DNA from 2 places in the Lysinibacillus sp. UGB7 genome. Region 2 is predicted to be linked to the other one. Evidence: riboswitches for the same ligand, from Rfam matches in the RefSeq annotation. Region 2 holds a riboswitch; the other holds the start of a gene.
The links. A riboswitch is a leader RNA that binds a small molecule or an ion and turns the genes downstream of it on or off. The one in region 2 is predicted to bind cobalamin.
Positions count from the first base shown of each region.

Region 1: another riboswitch for cobalamin. It lies ahead of ACOMCU_RS09010 (hypothetical protein); the one in region 2 lies ahead of ACOMCU_RS12065 (ABC transporter substrate-binding protein).

Region 1 covers NZ_JBMGUV010000007.1:182,318-185,745, reverse strand. The annotation lists gene nikA (nickel ABC transporter substrate-binding protein) at 1-1,182, opposite strand, end outside; gene ACOMCU_RS09010 (hypothetical protein) at 1,199-1,624, opposite strand; cobalamin riboswitch at 2,014-2,216, opposite strand; gene ACOMCU_RS09005 (DUF1572 family protein) at 2,343-2,879, opposite strand; gene ACOMCU_RS09000 (SCO family protein) at 3,146-3,428, opposite strand, start outside.
Region 2 covers NZ_JBMGUV010000011.1:96,722-100,149, forward strand. The annotation lists gene ACOMCU_RS12060 (precorrin-3B methylase) at 16-687, opposite strand; gene ACOMCU_RS12065 (ABC transporter substrate-binding protein) at 783-1,778, opposite strand; cobalamin riboswitch at 2,005-2,189, opposite strand; partial or broken gene ACOMCU_RS12070 (GTP-binding protein) at 2,365-3,428, shown strand, end outside.

The DNA of each region.
Region 1 (3,428 bases), on a different contig from region 2:
TGCCATCGGTTTTTGGATAGCATCTGTTGCAATATAAATTAAATCCAGTTCAAGCAGTTCTCCATTTTTAGAACGAACCTTTTCACCATCTTTTAATAGCCAACCCGCTTCATCAAGTAATTGCTCAGCTTTTTTCGGATTAAATAAAATCCGGGCTAACTCGATATTGGCATACGGAATCGCATCCCAAAATAATGTACTTGCTACTTTTTCTGTACCATGTGTAATGCTTTCAACCATTTGCTCTTTATCAATCGCATATTGTATGGCTTGGCGCACATTTAATTCTGCTAAAGGGCCAGATTGTGTGTTGAATAATAAAGCACGTGTTGATAGTGGCTCTGAAATAGCCGTATTATATTTGCCGCTATCTTTCAAGAAAGAATAGTTATCTAAACTAATAATACCGCGACCATAGATTAAGTCTAATTCTTCATTTTCAAAGGCAAGTGAGATAGATTCAGAATCAGGAATAATTTTCACCTTCACTTGATCTACCAACGGCTTTTCACCCCAATAATTTTCGTTGCGACTAAAAAGCGCATATTCATCCTTTTTATAATCTGTTAACACCCATGGACCTGTTCCAACAGGTGCTTGTATGCTTTCATATGTAGCGTCCTTTTTTGGAAATCCATTATCCCCTAAAAAACGGAACGGACGAACAAAGGCCAATTCATTTAACACTGGATAATAGGGTTCATCTAACTGTAGACGGACTGTAAAATCATCCTCTTTGACAACTTCTTTAATGTGGTTGACCATCCCCATCCAAGAATGCATGTCTCGATTTGCTAAAACAGCATCAAAATTGCGAATCACATTATCAGCATTAAATGCAGTTCCATCTGAATATTTTACATCTTTTCTTAGATGAAATACATACGCTGTTTTATCTTCTGAAATATCCCAGCTTTCCGCTAATTTTGGAGAGACTGTCCCATCATCGTTATATTCCACTAATGATTCATAGACCATTACCTGCGCAGTCATTTGGTTCGGTAAATAAGTATGTGGATTTAATGGCCCTATATCTAAAGGCCATCCGATGGTCAACATCTTGTCATCATTTTTTGTGGCATTTTGTGTTTTCCCATCACTATCATTAGCACTAGAACAGCCTACTAATACGATCATAATCAGCGCTAACATCAATGGGTATATATTCTTTTTTATACTCATAATCATTGCTCCCAATCTATTTTCTTGGTGCTACCATGCGAAACATAAAAGCTTCTTCATATTCGAAATGTAGCCGATCCTCTGTTGTTAAAAACCATCGCTCATTTTTATCGAGTGGGATATACCCGCTTGGTAACATGCGCCTTACTTCCACATCAAACCCTTCGGCAAAAAATGCGGATGCGATGTCATCTAACATATGTAAATTCATTTTAGTCGTGCCAAATTGACGAATGATTTTCTCAATATTTTTCATACTCGGATTGTTCCGATAGTCTGAAAATGTTGCAATATAGACACCCTCTGGCTTTAAGGCTGCTTTTATTTCTTTTGCATGTGCTGCTAAATCGCTTATTAAATAAATAACGGATATGCTGGTGGCAATATTAAATTTTTGTGAGAATTGTGCAATACTCGTTGTAGCAAAATAGCTAAGGGGCAAATCGGCTTTACGAGCATTGGCAACAGCTATGGAATCGATCGCTAAATCACTTGAGCAAAAGGTCGTTCCCGATACAAATATCTTAAAACTCCCCCTTGATTACAGCCAAAATCTAATATCGACTTGTTCGTTAAGTCGCTCTCAAGTATCATCTCCAGTACTTTTTCCCAATGTCAAAGCCCATGCTCTTCTTCCATTGTTGCTTCGCCGCCATTTGGCTCCTTCCACCAAACATCATATAATTGGTTTTCCTTCATTTACACCACCTTCAAGAATACATTATCTCCAGATAGAAAAAGGCATAAAAAAAACCTTATTCCAGTAGAATAAGGACAGAAAAACTCGCTATAAAAAGGCTCTCCATCCATCTCCCTATCTTTCGTAGATCTCCAATGAATCTTATTACAAGCAGGCATACTGGCTTATGAATCGTCATCTTGCTTCACCTTCCCAAGTACATTATAAAAGCATACTCAGTAATACTTGAAACTAAACTCCTCATTTACAGCTGCGGGACAGCATGGGATTTACACCCATTTTCCTTTTAATCATGTGGATATTCTTCACACAAACTTGTAATGTTAGATATTAAATTAGTAATAAACATAACATGCTCAATTTCCGTCGTCAATTTTATTTTCTGAATATAATAAAGTTTTGAAGTTTTGATTATTATTTTTGAAAAAAGCCGCCAACACTCCCGTGAGGCGGCTCCTTGCTATTTTTGATGTTCTTTCAACATCGCATCTGTGAAAGCTTGAGATTGTCCTCGTGGAATACTTAACGTTTTCCATTCGTCGCCCTTAATTTGCTTAGCAATATAGACAATTTGACCAACATGTGAAGCGTAATGTGCCATTTGTCTTTCAATGGCATCTATGACCGTATGTTGCTGTCCTCTAATCGTCACTGACCTTAATAAATCAGCTTCTGTTACCCCCTGTAGTGCATCCAGAAACACTTGCCAGCCTTTTTCCCACGTCGCTAATATCACTTCTTTTGAGTCCAAACTATCATTAAATTCATCATCACGATTCCTTGTAGTTTTCTCACCATCCGTTGTTAAAAAATCCGTCCATCTGGAAATCATATTCCCACTAACATGTTTGACAATGACGGCAATGCTATTCGAATCTTCATTAAAAGCCCAATGCAATTGCTCATTGTTTAATTGTGCGAGTGTTTTATCGCCATCCACTTTGACACGTGTAAATCTTTCGAGTACAACTTTTAAATATGTTTCACCCATAGTCATACAACAACATCTCCCCTTCGCCTTAAACTGTAACGTTGCTCTTACCTCTACAATTATAAACGAAGGACGAATGAAGCAGAATGCGATTTCAGGAAAATTTCCCACTCAACCTTTTAGCGGAACACCTTTTCCAGTTACTCATTTTTATAGGTCACTTTCGACAACGAATACCACGCGGAAGTCATCAGATTATCCACGAAACACTAAATTTCCTTTAGCGCGTACAAAAAAAGCTAGTGCTACTTTACAATAGCACTAGCTTTCTGTTATAAGTTTTCTTCAATATATGTTTCGATATCCCCAGCGATTGTATCGATTGGTACATCTTCATCCTCAGAATAACCGTTATACATTTTCACGAGAACGCCATCTTTATCCACTAAGAAAAATTGAGATCCATGGATAACTTGGTCGCTGTTCGGATCATCCTTCACCCATATTTTCGTTGATTTTTGGGCAAATTGCTCAATATATGACTGTGCATAACCTGTAAGAAGATTCCATTTCGACTCATCTGGCACATTATAATGTGCTAAATAATCTGCTAAT
Region 2 (3,428 bases):
GTGGCTCTTTTCGAGTCACCCGTTTTTTAGATGTTGCCAAAATGCAGCGGTATTTGTTCTACGGTAAAATTTATAAAACGGCTCTTCTGGACGCGCATAGTCTTTATATAGGGTGATAATTTGATGAAGCAAGACTTCTATATGTTGAATCGACACACGTTTGGCAAATAATGTACCCGCTTGTGCATGAACACCCATTGGAACTGCACCTAAATAGATGTCAAAGCTGTCCTTCTGATAAACAAGTCCAATATCATCATATATCGCATTATAGCAGGCGGATGCACAACCGTTGACATTTAATCGTAACCTTTTCGGAACTTCTAAACCTTCCAATGCAATGTATAATTGTTCTGTAATCGCAGCGGCCTCCATTTTATCGCCATCGCAAAAATCACAGGCCTTCATCGCAACAATTGAACCTTGTTTTGCTATATACAAGCCAGCTTGTTGTAATGTCTTAATCGCTTGCTCCACACCATTCGTAGGTACAGATAAAAGGATACTGTACGATGCAGAATATTTAATGGCCCCACCCTCACCAACAACTTCCGCAATTTTTTGAAATTGGGCTGGCGTATAGTGTTTATTAATCATACCAGGACTCACGGCTAGACGTGCAAATTCTCCATTGGCATTGAGTGTTGCAAATGTTTTTTCAGGAATATTATTACGAAATGCGTTCACCAATCTCTCCCCCTATGAAAAAGAGCTAGCAAATTGCTAGCCCATTTTAATTACAAATTTACTTTTTGGATTTCATTTTCTTTTGTGCTTAAGAGTTAAAAATTCTCCGGATAGAATCCTTGCGCTAAAATTTGAATCGCCTCTGCTGCACGTACCCCTTCTGATGCTGCTGATAGCGGTAAAATAACAAAGCGCTCATTAGTTACGGCTGCAGTTTCTTTTAACGCTGGATCATTTTTTAGAAAGTTGATTTTTTCCTCGGCTGTTGTAGCACCGTAATCAATGACAACAATAACTTCAGGATTACGTTCTACTGCATCTTCTTTTGATACAGTTGTCCAACCTGATTCCACATCGCCAAAGATATTGTGACCACCGGCAACTGTAACAAGCTCATTCATAAAGTTTTGTGCAGCTGTAAAGACTTCCTTTTCCCCACTATCATAAACAAGAACTCGTAGCGCTTCCTTATCTTGTGGTAGCTTTTCTCGTACAGACTCTACCTCTTTCGTCATCTGCTCAATTAAAGCTTCCCCACGATCCACTACTCGAAAAATGGATGCGATATTACGAATATCGGTGAAAATATCGTCCAGCGTTGGATTCGTAATACTAGAAGATGTATGTAAATATGTGTGGATACCAAGTGCCTCTAATTCTTCTGGTGTTCCAACGCCCTTCTCACTAAAACCACTTTTCCATCCTGCATATAAAAAATCAGCTTCTGTATCAATTATTTGTTCTTTCGATGGATACTGTTCAGCTAAAACTGGTACTTTATCATATGCAGCTTGTAACGGCTCATAAATTTTGTCATCTAAATAAGCTGTACCTACCATTGAATCTTCTAGGCCTAGAGCCAGCATGATCTCTGTGACATGCTGATTTAAGCTAATCGCCTTTTTTGGCGCTTCTGTATAAACTTGCCTCGTATCATTATTTTCCATCGTTATTTCCGTAGTTTCAGCTTGTGCTGGTTCTACCTTTTCACTTTGCGCAGCTAATTCTTGTTCATCCTTACTGTTGCAAGCACCTAAAATGCTTAACATCGCAATAACAAGAATAAGCCATATGCCTTTCCACTTGTTCATGTCTGTTTTCCCCTTTGTTATGTAATCTGTATAGTAAGAAATCAAAGACTTCTTTGCTACCTATATTCTATTGACTGAATCTAGTAACATTCAGCCCAAATATAACGACTTATGACGTCAATTCGTTAAAAAAGGGCATAAAAAATCCCCTTGTTTCCAAGAGGGTATCATAGTGAATTAATCCAGGTTCTCCAACCAGTCACTACAGCCATCCTCGTGGCCTGAAGTAAATTATGTATGTATTGGCAGGTATCCTGGCTTAGGCTCATCATCTACTCCTTTCCATAGTTTCCTACAGTGGATGTAGTCTAGACTCCCCATTTACAGTTGCGGGACAGCATCGGATTTGCACCGATTTCCCTTTTAAGCAAATGACCTAAAGCCATTTGCACCAATATGTATTTTATTTCTACTTGAAAGACTAGCAGAAGTGAAATTTGATAGCAATCACACAAAAATATCCAATAATAAAAATGATTAATAACCTAGCACTATTTAAACATAAACACTAACTATTTCACACGAAATCTTTTTATGTGAATTCTGTTACAATAAAGAGAAATGTACGATGGAAATGAGGATTTTTATGTATAAAACAATTGGCGTACTCGCTCACGTGGATGCAGGGAAAACGACATTCTCTGAGCAGTTACTTTATCATACGAATAGTATTCAAGCTCGCGGACGTGTCGATCACCAGGATACTTTTTTAGATAATCATGCGATTGAACGTGCACGTGGCATTACTATATTTGCTGAGCAAGCACGCATGCAAGTTGGCAATGAAACATATACGCTTATTGATACGCCCGGGCATGTGGATTTCTCTCCTGAAATGGAACGTGCGATACGTGTCATGGACTATGCCGTTCTTGTCGTTAGTGCAGTCGAAGGCGTACAGGGCCATACCGAAACAGTGTGGCAGCTACTACGCCAGTATCATGTACCAACGTTGTTCTTTATCAACAAAATCGATCGTGAAGGGGCCGATGTCGAAGCAGTAAAGAAACAGCTTCAAAAGGAATTTTCTGCTGATGTTTTGTTAATAAATGAACCGCTCCGCACTGACTCTATATCGAGTCAAATGAAGGAGTGGCTTGCTGAGCGAGATGAACAGTTACTCGATGCTTTTCTCGCTGAAACGCTAGAGAACCATACTTGTCTAACCCGTTTGCAAACAATGATCAAGGAAGAGCTAGCCTTCCCTTGCTTTTTCGGGTCTGCCTTAAAAGATATTGGCATCAAGGAATTTTTGATGCAACTTTCCCTTCTCACTGAGACTAAATATAAAAAAGACGAACCGTTTCAAGGTGAGGTATTTAAAATTCGCCATGACGGGCAACAGCGCTTAACATTTATTAAAGCATTACAAGGCACGCTGCATGTTCGTGATGATTTTACTTTTGGTGAGATTTCTGAAAAAGTGACCGAAATACGGTTATATAATGGGAATCGCTTTGAAACAGTGCAAGAAGTAAGTGCTGGAGAAGTATTTGCAGTGAAGGGGCTCAGTCAAGCAAACATTGGTGACATCTTGGGCAGTGCGATGCGTCCTCAGCCATTTGAACTAGTACCAACATTACAAGCAAAAGTGCAATATGTAGGACAACAACATATAAAGGAAATATTGAAAATCTTCCGTTTGCTTGA